DNA from 3 places in the Kosakonia sp. YIM B13571 genome. Region 1 is predicted to be linked to each of the others. Evidence: predicted binding sites of a transcription regulator. Region 1 holds the regulator's gene; each other region holds the start of a gene.
What was found. Region 1 encodes LexA, which represses DNA repair genes until DNA is damaged. Its sites were predicted from a motif close to TNCTGTATGTACATACAGNA; they were not measured.
Positions count from the first base shown of each region.

Region 2: metR (HTH-type transcriptional regulator MetR) is a predicted target of LexA. The motif match lies at 1,657-1,676, and genes of this name have one in related genera.
Region 3: mutH (DNA mismatch repair endonuclease MutH) is a predicted target of LexA. The motif match lies at 1,566-1,585, and genes of this name have one in related genera.

Region 1 covers NZ_JBHZPL010000009.1:19,425-22,704, forward strand. The annotation lists gene plsB (glycerol-3-phosphate 1-O-acyltransferase PlsB) at 1-1,011, opposite strand, end outside; gene ACFX4O_RS18345 (diacylglycerol kinase) at 1,142-1,510, shown strand; gene lexA (transcriptional repressor LexA) at 1,619-2,236, shown strand; gene dinF (MATE family efflux transporter DinF) at 2,318-3,280, shown strand, end outside.
Region 2 covers NZ_JBHZPL010000015.1:24,803-28,082, reverse strand. The annotation lists gene ACFX4O_RS22435 (carboxylate/amino acid/amine transporter) at 1-784, shown strand, start outside; gene metR (HTH-type transcriptional regulator MetR) at 672-1,625, opposite strand; gene metE (5-methyltetrahydropteroyltriglutamate--homocysteine S-methyltransferase) at 1,861-3,280, shown strand, end outside.
Region 3 covers NZ_JBHZPL010000016.1:59,982-63,261, forward strand. The annotation lists gene ACFX4O_RS23000 (TerC family protein) at 1-575, opposite strand, end outside; gene mutH (DNA mismatch repair endonuclease MutH) at 641-1,336, opposite strand; gene rppH (RNA pyrophosphohydrolase) at 2,018-2,548, shown strand; gene ptsP (phosphoenolpyruvate--protein phosphotransferase) at 2,561-3,280, shown strand, end outside.

The DNA of each region.
Region 1 (3,280 bases):
GAAATTCAAGTTGATACCGGCGGCGATATGCGGCGGCACCAGCCCCTGGTGATAGAGCACATAGGAGAGCAGCAGGTAGTCCATATGGCTGCGATGGCAGGGCACATAGACAATTTCGTGACCGTCATGTGCAAGCTGGCGTACGCGCTCAGCGTTATGCACATTAATGCCCTGATAGAGACGGTTCCAGGTAAAACCCAGAATACGGTCAGTCAGGCGGATCATCTCGTAGGAGAAGTTCGCGGCGATCTCTTCCATCAGCGCGATGGCGTTTTGCTGCGCCTTATCATGGGAGATTTTTTTGCTGCGCGCTTCATCTTCAACGGCGCGGGCAATCGCCTTGGACGAGAGCAATTTGTTAAACAAATCCTGACGGGCCGGCAGGCGTGGACCTACTGCGGCCAGACGCTGGCGGGCAAAGTGCATACGCGCCACGCGCGCCAATTTCTGCGCGATAATTTTATCGGTACCGTGTTCGGTCGCCATACGACGCAGCGAAACCGGCGGTGAAAAACGCACAAAGCTGTCGCGGCCAAGCCAGGAAACAGCAAAGAATTTCTGGATGCCGTTCAGCATACGCAGCGGCGGGTTAATTTCGCCTTTTTCACGCCCCGGTGAACGACCAAACATCACCGATACCGGCACCATTTGCACATCCAAATCAGGATGGCTGCGGTGTAAATCCAGGTAGTCGTGGAACAGCTTGATCGACTCTTCTTTTGGCGCGTAATAAGTGAACACGCGCGGGCCGCCGTGGATAAACACGAAACGCGGCAGCAAAGCGCCGTCGATTTCCAGCGGTTCCATGGGATCGGGCAGCTCATGTGCCAGACACTGCGCGCGTAGAGTCAGTAAATCTGCCTTTGAGTTATAAGGCAGCACGTACATGATGGGACGTGACGTATCGAGACCCAGCTCCTGTGCAGGTTCTGCGGGGATCGATTTACTTTTTACCAGTACGCTTAATGGTAAATTCAGTAACTTGTAGTAAATTCGTGGCCAGCCGGACATAAAGGATGTAAAGCCTCTGGTTAATAGTGCCATTGCGCCGCAAGAATATCAGAAAGCACACATAATTTCTGTTGTACCGCTGCGCGCTTGCTGAGACATTGACGCCAATTTAATAAAAAGGTTCTTTTAAATGGCTAATAATACCACCGGTTTCACCCGGATCATTAAAGCCGCTGGATATTCCTGGAAAGGCGTTCGCGCCGCCTGGATCAATGAAGCGGCATTTCGTCAGGAAGCCGTTGCGGTTACCCTGGCAATTATAATCGCTTGCTGGCTCGATATTGACACAATGACGCGCGTACTGCTGATTGGTTCTGTGACGCTGGTGATGATTGTCGAAATTCTGAACAGCGCCATCGAGGCCGTGGTCGATCGTATTGGCTCTGAATTCCATGAACTTTCCGGGCGAGCAAAGGATATGGGCTCAGCGGCGGTGCTGATGTCTATCCTGTTGGCGATGTTTACCTGGATCGCATTACTCTGGTCGCATTTTCGATAACGCTTCCAGAATTCAATAACGTTCTGGTTTTTTGCTTAAATTTGGTTCCAAAATCGCCTTTAGCTGTATATACTCACAGCATAACTGTATATACACCCAGGGGGCGGGATGAAAGCATTAACGGCCAGGCAGCAAGAGGTGTTCGATCTTATTCGCGATCGCATCACTCAAACCGGTATGCCACCAACGCGTGCGGAAATCGCACAGCAATTGGGGTTCCGTTCCCCAAATGCGGCGGAAGAACACCTCAAAGCGCTGGCGCGCAAAGGGGTTATCGAAATCGTATCTGGCGCATCGCGTGGTCTTCGCCTGCTGCTTGAAGAAGAAGAGGACGATATCGGCTTACCGCTGATTGGTCGCGTCGCGGCGGGTGAGCCTCTGCTGGCGCAGCAGCATATCGAAGGCCATTACCAGGTCGATCCGAGCCTCTTTAAACCCCATGCGGATTTCCTGCTGCGCGTGAGCGGCATGTCGATGCGTGACATTGGCATTATGGACGGCGATCTGCTGGCGGTGCACAAAACGCAAGATGTGCGTAACGGCCAGGTCGTTGTTGCGCGTATTGAAGACGAAGTCACGGTCAAACGTTTGAAAAAGCAGGGCAACACCGTTGAACTGCTGCCGGAAAACAGTGAGTTTTCCCCGATCGTCGTCGATCTGCGCGATCAAAACTTTACCATCGAAGGGCTTGCGGTCGGTGTCATTCGTAATGGCGCGTGGTTGTAACGCACATTCGCTCTGCTGCGGAGCTGATTCAGGTTCCGCAGCGATCTCCTCTTTTCCCTCAATAACATTCACATTCATACCATGCCACTGCTAACCACATCCGACAAAGCGCTCTGGCGGCTTGCACTGCCGATGATCTTCTCGAATATCACTGTCCCGTTGCTGGGGCTAGTGGATACGGCGGTAGTGGGGCATCTGGACAGCCCGGTTTACCTGGGCGGTGTGGCGATTGGCGCAACGGCAACCAGTTTCCTCTTTATGTTGCTGCTCTTTTTGCGCATGAGCACCACCGGGCTAACAGCTCAGGCGTTCGGCGCGAAGAATGCGCCCGCGCTGGCGCGTGCGTTAGTCCAGCCTTTGCTGCTGGCGCTGGGCGCTGGTGTACTGATTGCTGTGTTGCGCACGCCGATTATCGGCGTGGCGCTGCATATCACCGGCGGTAGCGAGGCGGTGCTGGAACAGGCGCAGCGGTTCCTGGATATTCGCTGGTTGAGCGCACCCGCTTCGCTGGGCAACCTGGTATTGCTCGGTTGGTTGCTCGGCGTGCAGTATGCGCGCGCACCGGTGATCTTGCTGGTGGTGGGGAACCTGCTCAACATCGTGCTCGATCTGTGGTTGGTCATGGGGCTGCATATGAATGTGCAAGGTGCAGCGCTTGCCACGGTGATAGCGGAATACGTCACTTTCGTCATTGGCTTGTGGATGGTGCGACACGTACTGGTGATGCGCGGTATTCCATTGCTGACGTTGAAAAATGCATGGCGCGGCGGCGTACGGCGTTTGCTGGCGCTGAACCGCGATATCATGTTGCGTTCGTTGCTGCTGCAACTCTGCTTTGGTTCGATAACGGTGTTTGGTGCCCGCCTCGGTGATGAGACGGTGGCAGCAAACGCGGTGCTGATGATGTTTTTAACCTTTACCGCTTATGCGCTGGATGGTTTCGCGTATGCGGTTGAAGCCCACTCCGGGCAGGCTTACGGCGCCAGAGACGGCCGTCAATTGATGCATATCTGGCGGGCTGCTTGCCGGCAGGCCGGTCTGGTG
Region 2 (3,280 bases), on a different contig from region 1:
GGCGCTGGTCTTTTTACCGTTCCTGCGCACGCGCGGGCATAACCTGAAAACCATTGGCCTGTACATGCTGGTGGGTGCGCTGCAATTGGGCATTATGTACCTGTTCAGCTTCCAGGCTTATCTCTATCTGACGGTGTCTGAATTCCTGCTATTTACTGTCTTCACACCGCTGTATGTCACCCTGATTTACGATCTGCTCAGCAAGCGCGGGCTGCGCTGGAGCTATGCGCTGAGCGCCGGGCTGGCGGTGATTGGTGCGGCGATTATTCGCTACGACAAAGTGAGCGATCACTTCTGGATTGGCCTGATTCTGGTACAGCTGGCGAATATTAGCTTTGCCATCGGTATGGTTGGCTATAAACGCCTGATGGAGACGCGGCCAATGCCGCAGCACAACGCGTTTGCCTGGTTTTATCTTGGCGCATTCGTGGTCGCCATGGTGGCGTGGTTTGTGATGGGCAACCCGCAGAAACTGCCGACCACAACGCTGCAATGGAGCGTGCTGGTATGGCTTGGCGTGGTGGCATCCGGGCTGGGTTACTTTATGTGGAACTACGGCGCAACACAGGTGGACGCCGGAACACTCGGTATCATGAACAATGTGCATGTTCCCGCCGGGTTACTGGTTAACCTCGCTATCTGGCAGGAACAACCGCACTGGCCGAGCTTTATTATTGGTGGTTCGGTGATAATGGCCTCGTTGTGGGTACATCGCCGTTGGGTCGCTCCGCGCTCCGCACAAACGGCAGATGGTCGCAAGCGTGGTTCCGCGCTGAGCGAATAAACGCTTCCGTTACTGGCTGACGCTGCTCGCCGTCGCGCACGGCGGCATACAGCCGGCTCCACAATCCTTCGCCCAGGGTTTTGGTCACGACCAGACCCTGGCGTTCAAAACTCTCCACCACCCAGTGCGGCAGCGCCGCAATGCCCATACGCGCGGCAACCATCTGAATCAGCAGCAGCGTGTTATCGACGCTTTTCAGCGACGGGCTCACGCCCGCCGGTTGCAGGAAGTGACGCCAGATATCCAGGCGGCTGCGCTGCACCGGGTAGATCAGCAGCGTTTCGCTGGCGATATCGTCCGGCGTGATGCGCGCTTTCGCCGCCAGCGGATGATCAGGCGCCAGCACCAGCCGCACCTCAAAATCAAACATCGGCGAATAGTGCAGGCCGCTGCGCGGCAGAATGTCGGAAGTCATCACCAGATCCAGCTCGCCCTGTTGCAGCGCGGGTTGCGGATCAAACGTGACGCCGGATTTGAAATCCATCTCCACTTGCGGCCAATTTTGGCGAAAGTTCTCCAGCGCGGGTGTCAGCCACTGAATACAGCTATGGCATTCAATGGCGATGCGCAGCGTGGCTTGCTGCGGCTCATTGCAGGCCTGCAATGCGCGGCTAATCTGCGGCAGCACCTGATTCGCCAGTTGCAGCAAAATCTCACCCTGCGGCGTAAAGCGCAGCGGTTGGCTTTTACGCACAAACAGACGAAAGCCAAGGCGCTGTTCCAGATCGCTGAACTGGTGGGAAAGCGCGGACTGCGTTTGATGCAGCGTTGCCGCCGCTGCCGCCAGCGACCCGCTGTTTCGTAACGCTTGCAGCGTTTTCAGGTGTTTAATTTCGATCATGAAAGTCCTTCACTCCGGCATGAACATTTTGCGCTTGAGGAATATACAGTACTTGCGAATTATAGATGTGTAAACATCTGGACGTCTAAAAATCCTGCGTCTTTCGAATTAATGGTGCGTTGGCTGCGCTCATGCACCCCAGTCACTTACTTCAGTAAGCTCCTGGGGATTCATGAACTTGCCGCCTTCCCTTAATCCGAAATCCTTTGGATTAACCCAATTGAAGAGGCTAAAAATGACAATTCTTAACCACACCCTCGGTTTCCCTCGCGTTGGCCTGCGTCGCGAGTTGAAAAAAGCGCAAGAGAGTTACTGGGCGGGCAATTCCACCCGTGAAGAGTTGCTGGCGGTGGGGCGCGAGCTGCGCGCCCGTCACTGGGAGCAGCAAAAAGAGGCCGGTATTGATCTGCTGCCGGTGGGCGATTTCGCCTGGTACGACCATGTTCTGACCACCAGCCTGCTGCTGGGCAATGTGCCGGCTCGTCATCAGAACAAAGACGGCTCGGTGGATATCGACACCCTGTTCCGCATTGGTCGCGGTCGTGCGCCAACCGGCGAACCCGCGGCAGCGGCGGAAATGACCAAATGGTTCAACACCAACTACCACTACATGGTGCCGGAGTTCAGCAAAGGCCAGCAATTCAAACTTACCTGGACGCAACTGCTTGACGAAGTGGACGAAGCGCTGGCGCTGGGCCACAAGGTGAAACCTGTCCTGCTCGGACCGGTCACTTACCTGTGGCTGGGCAAAGTGAAAGGCGAACAGTTCGATCGTTTAAGCCTGCTGAATGACATCCTGCCGGTTTATCAGCAGGTGCTCGCTGAGCTGGCAAAACGCGATATCGAATGGGTACAAATCGACGAACCGGCGCTGGTGCTGGAACTGCCGCAAGCCTGGCGGGATGCGTTTAAACCGGCTTACGACGCGCTTTCCGGCCAGGTGAAACTGCTGCTGACCACCTATTTTGAAGGCGTGACGCCGAACCTTGATGTAATTGCCGCGCTGCCGGTTCAAGGGCTGCATGTTGATTTCGTACACGGCAAGGATAACGTTGCCGAACTGCACTCGCGTCTGCCTGCTGACTGGCTGCTTTCTGCCGGTCTGGTGAATGGTCGTAACGTCTGGCGTGCCGATCTGACCGAGAAATATGCGCAAATCAACGAAGTGGTCGGTAAACGTCCGCTGTGGGTCGCCTCTTCTTGTTCTTTGCTGCACAGCCCGATCGATCTGAGTGTTGAAACGCGTCTGGATGCGGAAGTGAAAAGCTGGTTCGCCTTCGCCCTGCAAAAATGCCAGGAGCTGGCGCTGCTGCGCGATGCGCTGAACAGCGGTAAAACGGAAAAACTGGTGGAATGGAGCGCGCCGATTCAGGCACGTCGCCACTCTACTCGCGTCCACAACACGGCGGTGGCGCAGCGTTTGGCGGCGATCACCGCCCAGGACAGCCAGCGCAACAGCCCGTACGCCGAGCGAGCGAAAGCCCAGCGTGCGCGTTTTAACCTGCCCGCCTGGCCAACCACCACCATTGGGTCATTCCCGCAGACCACTGAAATCCGTGGCCTGCGCCTGGACTTCAAAAAAGGCAATCTCGACGCGAGCAACTACCGCACCGGTATCGCCGAACATATCAAACAGGCGATTGTCGAGCAGGAGC
Region 3 (3,280 bases), on a different contig from region 1:
AACGACAACGCCAGCATTTTGACAGACGGGTGGCGATCAACAAACTCGCCAATCGGACGCGCGGCAAACATCATCACGCCAACGGCGATAACTACTGCCGCCATCATAATGAACAGATGATCGGACAGCCCCACCGCCGTGATCACCGAGTCGAGACTGAAGATAATATCGAGCAGCATAATCTGCACAATCGCGCCAAGGAAGGAATGCACATTAGTCTTCAATCCTTCCTCTTCCCCTTCGATCGATTCGTGGATCTCTTTACTCGCTTTCCAGATAAGGAACAGACCACCAAGGAATAAGATCAGATCGCGGGCAGAAACGCTGTGATCAAACACGCTGAACAGCGGGTGTGTCAGCCTTGTTACCCACGCAATGGATGCCAGCAGTAATAGCCGCATGATCATCGCCGCAGCCAGACCTAACCGACGTGCGTGATTACGCTGCGCGGTAGGTAGCTTCGCAACCACCAGAGAGAGGAAAATAATGTTGTCGATCCCTAAAACGATCTCCAGCAGCGTCAGCGTACCGAGCGCGAGCCAGGCGTTGGGATCGGTTACCCATGCAAATAACATCTCTATAAAGTCCTGCCAAAAAAAGAAGCGCCAATTATAAGCGCCACTGTGGCTTAGGCAAAAATTTAATGCGGCGAAAGCAAAAAGTGGCGCGCCAGCAGTGCACCGGTGAAGTTCTTTTTCAGGTAAAAGCCGCGCGGCAATGTGAGGATGGTTTCGCCATGTTCGCCAATGGCCTCGGTCAGCGCTTTACTGTTAGCAGCCTTCGGGCGCAATTGCAGAACTTCGCCGTGACGGGCGGTAATTCGGGTGACCTGACCTAACACAATCAAATCCATCAACTCTTCCCAGTCGAGCCGCAACTGCTGTTCTTCTTCTGCATTTGGGCTCCAGAGCAGCGGCGATCCGACGCGGCGATCCGCCACCGGTATCTCGCGTGATCCTTCAATGGGAACCCATAAGACGCGCTTGAGCTTATGCCGCACGTGGCTGGTTTCCCACACGACGCCACTGTTGCCGGTAAGTGGCGCCACGCACACAAATGTGGTTTCCAGCGGGCGTCCCTGGTTATCCACCGGAATGGTTTTTAGCTCAACGCCCAGCGCGGCAAAATCTTGCTCGGGTTTACTGCCTGCGCTGGCACCGAGCCACAACTCCAGCAGAACACCTGTCCAGCCTTTATCACGCTTTAAATCACGCGGAACGGGCAAGCCTGCAAGGGCGGCCAGTTCGCCGAGCGTGTAGCCCGCCAGGCGCTGTGCCTGGGCAAGCAATTGCACTTCTGATTCAGGCGGTGAAGTGAAAGGAGCCAACGCGAACATGTTAAAAACCTTTTGCTTAAAAAATAACCGCTAATTTTGCACCGTAGCCCGGCAGTGTACCTTTTTCTTTGTGCTATGAACAATTGCATGATTTATAAGGTAATTTACGGAGGGTTTTGAAGAGTTGCGCAACTACGTGTCGGGTTTTCCAAATCTGGTCACTGACAATGAACAGGATCTTACACCATGTTATCCACAGAAAAGTGGGATAACTGGGAAAAAGTGCCACTACTGTTTCGATTTACAGCCTTGACGTGCGAGGAAAATCGAAATTCTGCACAAAATGTGCCTAACTTATTGGCATAATCTGTGGATAAATTCGACTCTGTTCGATCTTTCATCAGCGCCAGGATCCTTAAGGTGATGAACGTCACATTATGGGCCTGTTAACGGTTGAGAAGCTACTTAAATTAATGAATTACTGTGTTTTATTTGTTTCATGCAAAACGGGGTTATTCAGACTGTTCTGGGTTTTCCCTGGGTAATTCCATACTTTTTCACAACTCTATCCACAGAAAAGGTGAATAAAAAGCGTCGTCAAAATCGTTTTCTGTTTATAACTTTGATAATTACTGTGAGTTATTCAAATGTTATTCGTTCGTATCCCTGTCATAGAGTGGTTTACCGTTTTCCGGGAGTGTGAAACAATCGCTTTATTCAGACTTTTTTTGAGGTAGTCCGGTGATTGATGACGATGGCTACCGCCCAAATGTTGGAATCGTAATCTGTAATCGACAAGGTCAGGTCATGTGGGCCAGACGCTTTGGACAGCACTCGTGGCAGTTCCCCCAGGGGGGAATTAACCCTGGCGAGTCCCCGGAACAAGCAATGTATCGGGAACTGTTTGAGGAAGTGGGCTTAAGTCGTAAAGATGTTCGTATCCTTGCTTCTACGCGTAACTGGTTGCGTTACAAGTTACCGAAACGTTTGGTGCGTTGGGACACAAAGCCGGTTTGTATCGGCCAGAAACAAAAATGGTTTCTTTTGCAGTTGATAGGTAACGATAGTGAGATCAACATGCAGACCAGCAGCACGCCCGAGTTTGATGGCTGGCGTTGGGTGAGCTACTGGTATCCTGTCCGTCAGGTAGTGTCGTTTAAACGCGATGTCTACCGACGGGTGATGAAAGAGTTTGCAAGCGCGGTGATGTCGCTTCAGGAAACGCCTCCGAAGCCGCAAAGTGCGCCTGCCTGGCGACGTAAACGAGGTTAAGCCACCCACATTATGCTCACCCGACTGCGAGAAATAGTTGAGAAAGTCGCCAGCGCGCCACGCCTTAATGAAGCGCTGGAAATATTGGTTACCGACGTTTGTCTGGCGATGGAAACCGAAGTGTGCTCGGTCTATCTCGCAGATCACGACCGGCGTTGTTATTACCTGATGGCGACCCGCGGTTTAAAAAAGCCGCGTGGTCGTACCGTCGCGCTCGCATTCGATCAGGGAATTGTCGGTCTGGTAGGCAGGCTGGCGGAACCCATCAACCTGGCGGATGCGCAAAAACATCCCAGTTTTAAATACATTCCTGCTGTTAAAGAAGAGCGCTTTCGCGCTTTTCTTGGCGTACCTATTATTCAGCGTCGCCAGTTGCTTGGTGTGCTGGTGGTGCAACAGCGCGAGCTACGCCAGTACGATGAAAGCGAAGAGTCCTTTCTGGTCACGCTTGCTACCCAGATGGCGGCTATCCTCTCCCAGTCACAGTTAAACGCGCTGTTTGGCCAGTATCGGCAGACGCGAATTCGCGCCTTACCGGCAGCGCCAGGTGTTGCTATCGCTGAAGGTTGGGTCGATGAAACGCTGCCGTTAATGGAACAGGTTTATCCGGCCTCGACGCTTGATACCTCGCTTGAGCGCGAAAGATTAACAGCGGCTCTGGAAGAAGCCGCCAATGAATTTCGCCGTTACAGCAAACGTTTCGCCGCCGGCGCGCAAAAAGAGACGGCGGCA